DNA from 2 places in the Streptomyces sp. NPDC057307 genome. Region 1 is predicted to be linked to the other one. Evidence: riboswitches for the same ligand, from Rfam matches in the RefSeq annotation. Region 1 holds a riboswitch; the other holds the start of a gene.
The links. A riboswitch is a leader RNA that binds a small molecule or an ion and turns the genes downstream of it on or off. The one in region 1 is predicted to bind thiamine pyrophosphate.
Positions count from the first base shown of each region.

Region 1 (4,446 bases):
GTGACGAAACGCCGCAGGAGCCCATGTCCGCCCCTCCGCCACCTCCGCCGAAGAAGCGGGCAGGCCGCGACCTCCGCGCGGCCATAGGGGTAGGTGTGGGGCTCGGCGCGGTGATCGTGGCGTCGCTCTTCATCGTGAAGGCCGTCTTCATCGGCGTCATAGTGGTCGCGGTTGTCGTCGGTCTGTGGGAGTTGACCTCCCGGCTCGACGAGAAGAAGGGCATCAAGGCGCCCCTCGTCCCGCTCGCTGTCGGTGGCGCCGCGATGGTCGTCGCCGGGTACGTACGGGGCGCCGAAGGCGCCTGGGTCGCCACGGCCCTCACCGCACTCGCCGTGCTCGCCTGGCGCATGACGGAGCCGCCGGAGGGCTATCTCAAGGACGTGACGGCGGGCGTCTTCGCGACGTTCTACGTGCCCTTCCTGGCGACGTTCGTCGCCATGATGCTCACGGCGGACGACGGCGCGCAGCGTGTGCTCACCTTCCTGGTGCTGACCATCGTCAGCGACACCGGTGCGTACGCGATCGGCTGGCGCTTCGGCAGCCACAAGCTGGCGCCGCGCATCAGCCCCGGCAAGACCCGTGAGGGCCTGTTCGGCGCCCTGGGATTCGCCATGGTGGCCGGCGCGCTGTGCATGCAGTTCCTCGTCGACGACGGCACCTGGTGGCAGGGACTGCTGCTCGGTCTCGCCGTCGCGGCCAGTGCCACGCTCGGTGACCTGGGCGAGTCGATGATCAAGCGGGATCTCGGCATCAAGGACATGGGCACGCTGCTGCCCGGTCACGGCGGCATCATGGACCGCCTCGACTCGCTCCTGCCGACGGCCCCGGTGGTGTGGCTGCTGCTGGTGGTGTTCGTCGGCTCGGGCTGAGCCGTATCCGTACCGGTTACCCTGGTAAGGCCCGCCGTCCCGTACGGCGGGCCTTACTGCGCTCCGCGGTCGCGGGGCCCGTCACATGAGGTCTCCTGGCACCGGCAGTGTGCCCATGTCCCTCCCGCAGCCGGCGGGGAACACCGGCCTCGTCGTACCGAGGAGAAAACAGCTCATGGCACCGCCCAATCCCGGAGAGCTCACGTTTGTCGCGCCCCGTGGCGCCAAGAAGCCGCCGAGGCACCTGGCCGACCTCACGCCGGAGGAACGTCGCGAGGCCGTGGCGGCGCTCGGCGAGAAGGCGTTTCGCGCCAAGCAACTGTCGCAGCACTACTTCGCGCGGTTCGCGCACGACCCCGCCGAGTGGACGGACATTCCGGCCGCCGCGCGCGAGAAGCTCGCCACGGAGCTGCTGCCCGACCTGATGTCCGTGGTCCGGCACATCTCCTGTGACGACGACACCACCCGTAAGACGCTGTGGCGGCTGCACGACGGCACGCTCGTCGAGTCCGTTTTGATGCGCTATCCGGACCGGGTCACCATGTGCATCTCCTCGCAGGCCGGCTGCGGCATGAACTGCCCGTTCTGCGCCACGGGGCAGGCGGGGCTCGACCGCAACCTGTCCACGGCCGAGATCGTGCACCAGATCGTGGACGGTATGCGCGCGCTGCGCGACGGCGAGGTCCCCGGCGGCCCCGCCCGGCTGTCCAACATCGTCTTCATGGGCATGGGCGAACCACTCGCCAATTACCGCCGCGTCGTCGGGTCGATCCGTCGGCTGACCGACCCGGAGCCGGACGGTCTCGGCCTCTCGCAGCGCGGCATCACCGTCTCGACGGTGGGCCTGGTGCCCGCGATGCTGCGATTCGCCGACGAAGGCTTCAAGTGCCGCCTCGCCGTCTCGCTTCACGCGCCCGACGACGAACTGCGTGACACCCTCGTGCCGGTCAACACCCGTTGGAAGGTGCGGGAGGTGCTGGACGCCGCCTGGGAGTACGCCGAAAAGTCGGGTCGCCGGATCTCCATCGAGTACGCCATGATCCGCGACATCAACGACCAGGCGTGGCGGGGCGATCTGTTGGGACGGCTGCTCAAGGGCAAGCGGGTGCACGTCAATCTGATCCCGCTCAACCCGACGCCCGGCTCCAAGTGGACGGCTTCCCGCCCCGAGGACGAGAAGGCATTCGTGGAGGCCATCGCGTCCCATGGGGTGCCCGTGACGGTGCGCGACACCCGAGGCCAGGAGATCGACGGGGCGTGCGGTCAGCTGGCGGCGACGGAGCGCTGAGCGCGGCGAAGGGCCCCGTCGGGGCCCATGTACGCTGGGGTTCGAACGAATTACATATTCCGACAGGGGAGCGCCACAGCGCTGAGAGTGCGGCAGAGGCCCGAGAAGAGCCTCACGGTCGCAGACCCTCTGAACCTTGCCCAGGTCATTCTGGGTAGGAAGTTCGGTCATCACTCAAGCTGTTGCGCCCTGCCCTGCTCCGGTTCGCCGGCGCGGGGCAGGGCCGCGTCTTCTCCTGGACACCCCAGGAGGAATTCAGTGCGTACCACGAAGAAGATGGCGGTCGGCGCCGTCGCCGCCGCGCTGGGAGTCTCCACGCTCGCCGCGTGCGGCGGCGGGTCCGAGGACTCCACCGCGTCGGACGGCGCGAAGTCCAAGAGCGTGACGCTCGTCGCCCACGACTCGTTCGCCGCCTCGGACTCCGTACTGAAGGAGTTCACCGAGCAGACGGGCTACACCGTCAAGGTGCTCAAGAGCGGCGAGGCGGGTGCGGCGCTCAACAAGGAGATCCTCACCAAGGGTTCGCCGCAGGGCGACGTCTTCTTCGGCGTCGACAACACCCTGCTCTCCCGCGCTCTCGACAACGGTCTGTTCACGCCGTACGAGGCGAAGGGCCTCGACCAGGTCCGCGCCGACGTACGCCTCGACGATGCCAAGCACCGTGTCACCCCCGTCGACACCGGCGACATCTGCGTCAACTACGACAAGAAGTACTTCACCGACAAGAAACTGGCCCCGCCCGAGTCCTTCGCCGACCTGACGAAGCCCGCCTACAAGGATCTCCTCGTCGTCGAGAACGCCGAGCAGTCCTCACCGGGCCTCGGTTTCCTCCTCGGCACCGTCGCCGCGTACGGGGACGACGGCTGGCAGGGCTACTGGAAGAAGCTCAAGGCCAACGGCGTCCAGGTCGTCGACAGCTGGGAACAGGCGTACAACGAGGAATTCTCCGGTTCGGCGGGGGGCAAGAAGGCGAAGGCGGAGCGTCCGCTCGTCGTCTCGTACGCGTCGAGCCCGCCCGTCGAGGTCCTGTACGCCGACCCGCAGCCCAAGGAGGCGCCGACCGGCGTCGCCGCGGGCACCTGCTTCCGCCAGATCGAGTTCGCCGGCCTGCTCCAGGGGGCGAAGAACGAGGCGGGCGGCAAGGCCCTGCTGGACTTCCTGGTGAGCAAGACCTTCCAGGAGGACATGCCGCTCAACATGTTCGTGAACCCGGTCGTCGACGGTGCGAAGTTGCCCGCCCTCTTCACCGACCACGGCGCCGTCGTCGACAACCCGGAGACCGTGGCCCCGGAGAAGATAGCCAAGAACCGTGACGAGTGGATCCAGTCGTGGTCTTCACTCGTCGTCAAGTAGGCGCGGAGGCCGCCCGGAAGGGCGAGAGGCCCCCGCGAAAGGCTGCCGCCGCCGGCTCCGTCGTCCGACGACGGGGCCGGGGCCGGGGCCGGGGAGCGGGACGCGCGGCGCGCGTCGTACGGCGCCGGGGGAGCGCCGTACGGCTCTGCCTCATGGCCGTGCCCGTCGCCTTCTTCGCGGTCTTCTTCGCCTACCCCGTCGCCGCGATCGTCGGCCGCGGGCTGAAGGCGGACGGATCCTGGCACTGGGGCAGGTTCGGCGACGTACTGAGCCGGCCCGACATCGGGCAGGTGCTCTGGTTCACCACGTGGCAGGCCGCGCTCTCCACCGCCCTCACCCTGCTGATCGCGCTCCCCGGCGCGTACGTCTTCGCACGCTTCGAGTTCCCCGGCAAGCAGGTGCTGCGCGCCGTCGTGACCGTGCCGTTCGTCCTGCCGACCGTCGTTGTCGGCACGGCTTTCCTGGCGCTGTTGGGGCGCGGCGGGCTCCTCGACGAACTGTGGGGCGTGCGGGCGGACACGACGGTATGGGCGATCCTCCTGGCGCATGTCTTCTTCAACTACGCGGTGGTCGTCCGCACCGTGGGTGGTCTCTGGGCCCAGCTCGACCCACGGCAGGAGGAGGCCGCGCGGGTGCTCGGTGCCGGGCGCCTCGCGGCGTGGTGGCGTGTCACGGTGCCCGCGCTCGGCCCCGCCGTCGCCGCCGCGGCGCTGATGGTCTTCCTCTTCACCTTCACTTCCTTCGGCATCGTCCAGATCCTGGGCGGTCCGGCCTACTCCACGCTGGAGGTGGAGATCTACCGGCAGACCGCGCAGTTGCTCGATCTGCCCACGGCCGCCGTTCTGACGATGGTGCAGTTCGCCGCCGTCGGCGGGGTCCTGGCGCTGCACGCCTGGACCGTACGGAGGCGGGAGACCGTCCTGAAACTGGTCGATC
Region 1 is NZ_JBHUZM010000082.1:8,941-13,386, reverse strand. Features, by position in the region: gene ACFUN8_RS24580 (phosphatidate cytidylyltransferase) at 1-869, shown strand, start outside; gene rlmN (23S rRNA (adenine(2503)-C(2))-methyltransferase RlmN) at 1,045-2,157, shown strand; TPP riboswitch at 2,212-2,336, shown strand; gene ACFUN8_RS24570 (thiamine ABC transporter substrate binding subunit) at 2,416-3,510, shown strand; gene ACFUN8_RS24565 (ABC transporter permease) at 3,663-4,446, shown strand, end outside.

Region 2 (4,446 bases), on a different contig from region 1:
AAGTAGCCACCCTGCCAGGGCGTGTACTCCATGGTGAATGTGCCGTCGGCGGCGGTGGTGAAGCGGCCGACGGTGTCGGTCATGGAGTCGTTGGGACCGAAGAGGACACCGCCGGACCGCTCTGCCAGCGGCACCCAGCCCTCGGCGGTCTTCTGCTCGACCGTGACGTTCAGCGTCACGGACCCGCCGAAGTCGACATCGGTCTCACTGACCGTCGCCTCGAAGCGCGTGGGAATCTGGTCGACGCCGATCTGGACCGGCTCCGACTCCCCGTACAGCACGGTGGGGGTACCGCCGTCCGACCGGAAGACGGCCTGGACCGGGGAGGCGTGGTCCAGCCGCACGGAGGCGCTGAAGCGGCCGCTCCCATCGGTGGAGACGGTGGCCTCGGTCCAGTAGTCGACATCGATGTCGACCTTGCGCGTCGCCAGGGGCTTCACCTCGCGTGTGGGCCACCGTCCGAACAGCGTCCCCTCGACCCGCACGGCACGATGCTCGCGGTCGATCGAGCCGCGGTCGACGTCCAGCTCACCGAAGTGCGCGACGACGTAGTAGGCGAGGTCCCCGGCGGACTGCTTCCGCACGTGATCGCCGTCGGCGTCCGTCACGTCCACGTCGACGCGGTAGCTGCCCAACTCGGGCAGATCCAGCGGCTTCTCCGTGTGCCAGACCCCGTCCTGGCGCGTACCGGAGACAAGCCGGAAGTCGTCGAACCCGACCTCGGCGACCTCGGTCTGTGTCGCGTACGAGATCAGGCGCGCCGTGATGTTCTCGACGTCGGCCCCGGACCGGGCGCCGACCTGCAGGATACCGAGGTCGCTCGACACGCTTCCCGTGTAGAGAACCTCAAGCTGATCAGAGGCATGTGAGACGGTCGCCCCACCGAGGCCGAGCGCGGCCGCCACAGCCGTCACCGTGACCCATCTGCCTATTCTCCTCAGCAACACTTTTGATCCCCACCCCTGTCGAATTGGACGCGGAGCCGCCCTCGTGAGGCGGCTCCGCCAGGGATCTTTATACCGGCTCGCTCAGTCGGCCATCGGCAGATAGACGCGGTTGCCGCTCGCCGCGAACTCCTTCGACTTGGCGGCCATGCCGGCCTCGATCTCGTCCTGCGAACCGCCGTGGTCCCGCCGGATGTCGTGCGAGATCTTCATCGAACAGAATTTCGGCCCGCACATCGAGCAGAAGTGCGCGGTCTTCGCCGGCTCGGCGGGCAGCGTCTCGTCGTGGAACTCCCGCGCCGTGTCCGGGTCGAGCGCCAGATTGAACTGGTCCTCCCAGCGGAATTCGAACCGCGCGTCCGACAGCGCGTCGTCCCACTCCTGCGCCCCCGGATGCCCCTTGGCCAGATCCGCCGCGTGCGCCGCGATCTTGTACGTGATGACGCCGGTCTTCACGTCGTCGCGGTTCGGCAGGCCCAGGTGCTCCTTGGGCGTCACGTAGCAGAGCATCGCCGTGCCCCACCAGGCGATCATCGCGGCGCCGATGCCGGAGGTGATGTGGTCGTACGCCGGGGCGACGTCCGTCGTCAGCGGGCCGAGCGTGTAGAACGGCGCCTCCTCGCAGATCTCCTGCTGGAGGTCGATGTTCTCCTTGATCTTGTGCATCGGGACATGGCCGGGGCCCTCGATCATGGTCTGCACGTGGTGCCGCTTGGCGATGGTGTTCAGCTCGCCCAGCGTCCGCAGCTCGGCGAACTGCGCCTCGTCGTTGGCGTCGGCGATCGAGCCGGGGCGCAGGCCGTCACCGAGGGAGTACGTCACGTCGTACGCCGCGAGGATGTCGCACAGCTCCTCGAAGTTCTCGTACAGGAACGACTCCCGGTGGTGCGCCAGGCACCACGCCGCCATGATCGAGCCGCCGCGCGAGACGATGCCGGTCTTGCGGCGGGCCGTCAGCGGCACGTACCGCAGCAGGACGCCCGCGTGGACGGTCATGTAGTCGACGCCCTGCTCGGCCTGTTCGACGACTGTGTCCTTGTAGATCTCCCAGGTCAGCTCCTCGGCCTTGCCGTCGACCTTCTCCAGGGCCTGGTAGAGCGGCACCGTGCCGATGGGGACGGGGGAGTTGCGCAGCACCCACTCACGGGTGGTGTGGATGTTGCGGCCGGTGGAGAGGTCCATGACCGTGTCGGCGCCCCACTTGGTGGCCCAGGTCATCTTGTCCACCTCCTCCTCGATGGAGGAAGTGACCGCGGAGTTGCCGATGTTGGCGTTGACCTTCACCAGGAACCGCTTGCCGATGATCATCGGTTCGATCTCGGGGTGGTTGACGTTGGCCGGCAGCACGGCGCGGCCGGCCGCGATCTCCTCGCGTACGACCTCGGGCGCGACGTTCTCCCGGATGGCGACGTACTCCATCTCCGGGGTGATGTCGCCCCGTCGGGCGTAGGCGAGTTGGGTCACCGCCTGCCCGTCGCGGCCCCGGCGCGGCTGGCGCGGGCGGCCGGGGAAGACGGCGTCGAGATTGCGAAGGCCGCCGCGGGGCGAGGTGTGCTTGAGGCCGTCGTCCTCGGGGCGGACGGGGCGGCCCGCGTACTCCTCGGTGTCGCCGCGGCCGATGATCCAGTTCTCCCGGAGCGGTGCGAGCCCGCGCCGTACGTCGGTTTCGACGGTGGGGTCGGTGTACGGCCCCGACGTGTCGTACAGCGTCACGTCGTCGCCGTTGGTGAGATGCACCTGACGGACCGGCACCCGGAGGTCGGGGCGTGAACCTTCCACGTACCCCTTGTGCCAGCCGATGGATCGCGCGGCAGACGTGTGTGTGTCCTGAACGGTCATGGAGACCTACTCCCTACGCCGGCATTACCCGGTAACAGGTTCGGCGGTCGACGCAGCTCAGGGATCCGGGGAAACCCCGGAACTCCACAGTCAGCGTCCTCTCAGCCCGGTGCTCCGAGCTCCCGCGTGTGTAAAGGCACCACCACGCTAACGCGATGTCGGGCGTGCTGAACAGAGGGCCTCCGTCGTTCTTGCGATGATCGGTCGGTGACCTCACCCCAGCAGACACCCGATACGCATGGCCACTCGCACAGCCACGGACCGGCCGCGCCGGTCTCCAAGCATCTGCGCAAGGTCATCGCCGCGGTGCTGATTCCCTTCGCGACGGCCGTCGTTGTCGGACTCGTCGTGCTCTGGCCCGGTGGCGCCCCGGCGCACGAACGCACCGGTGTCGGCTTCGACCGGCAGACCGAGCAGGGCCGGGTGGTGAAGATCGAGCAGATCGACTGCAAGGACGTGAACGCCGCTCAGGTCCCGCCGACGGGCGACACGTCGACGCCGGAGGGGCGTGAGGCGCAGCGCGCGCAGACCGGGGACTGTGTGAAGGCGACGGTCGAGGTGACGAGCGGCAAGGACAAGGGGCGTACGTTCGTCGAGGTCGTCCAGCCGGACGCGCCCCGGCAGTTTCACGTGAAACAGGATGTCGTGGTCGCCTACGCGCCCGACGCGCCGCGTGATCTCCAGTACTCGGTCACGGACGTGGACCGCACGATGCCGATGGCGGTGCTGGCCGGGATCTTCGCGCTGGCGGTGATCGTGGTGGGGCGGCTGCGCGGGCTGATGGCGCTGGTCGCGCTCGTCATCTCGTTCGCCGTACTGACGCTGTTCATCCTGCCGGCGATTCTCCAGGGCTCGAATCCGCTGATCGTCGCGGTCGTCGGCGCGAGCGCCATCATGCTGATCGCGCTGTATCTGTGCCACGGTCTGACGGCCCGTACGTCGGTCGCCGTCCTCGGCACGCTGATCTCGCTGCTGCTGATCGGGCTGCTGGGCTCGGTGTTCATCGGCTGGGCGAGTCTGACGGGCAACACGGACGACAACACCGGGCTGATCCACGGTCTCTATCCGGAGATCGACATGAGCGGTCTGCTGTTGGCGGGCGTCATCATCGGATCCCTCGGTGTGCTCGACGATGTGACGGTCACCCAGACCTCGGCGGTGTGGGAGCTGCGCCAGGCGGATCCGACGATGGGGCCCCGCGCGCTCTACCGGGCGGGGATCCGGATCGGCCGGGACCACATCGCGTCGGTGGTGAACACGCTCGTACTGGCCTACGCGGGCGCGGCGTTGCCGCTGCTGCTGCTCTTCACGATCGCGGAGTCGAGCGTGGGGACGGTGGCCAACAGCGAGCTGGTGGCCGAGGAGATCGTACGGACCCTGGTGGGCTCGATCGGTCTGGTCGCGTCGGTGCCGGTGACCACGGCGCTGGCGGCGCTGGTGGTGTCGGCCGACCGGCCGGGGACATCGGGGGGATCGGCTACGGAGACCGCGTCAGGGGGGCCGTCGGGGGCGTCCTCGGGTCCGGCGGCGGGAGCGTCCTCGGGACCGCTGTCGAAGGCGTCCGTCCGGGCGCCGTTCCGGGGTCTGCGGGCGCGCGGCGGCGGCGGGCGGCGCCGTAAGGCGTAGCCCTCCGGCCCTTCGGGGGCGGCCGCCGGGGGGCGCT
Region 2 is NZ_JBHUZM010000036.1:34,939-39,384, forward strand. Features, by position in the region: gene ACFUN8_RS15945 (hypothetical protein) at 1-827, opposite strand, end outside; gene thiC (phosphomethylpyrimidine synthase ThiC) at 1,029-2,783, opposite strand; TPP riboswitch at 2,777-2,919, opposite strand; gene ACFUN8_RS15955 (YibE/F family protein) at 2,991-4,409, shown strand; gene ACFUN8_RS15960 (SsgA family sporulation/cell division regulator) at 4,446-4,446, opposite strand, start outside.
Region 2: it holds a riboswitch for thiamine pyrophosphate, as region 1 does, so the genes downstream of both, thiC (phosphomethylpyrimidine synthase ThiC) here and ACFUN8_RS24570 (thiamine ABC transporter substrate binding subunit) in region 1, are expected to answer to the same signal.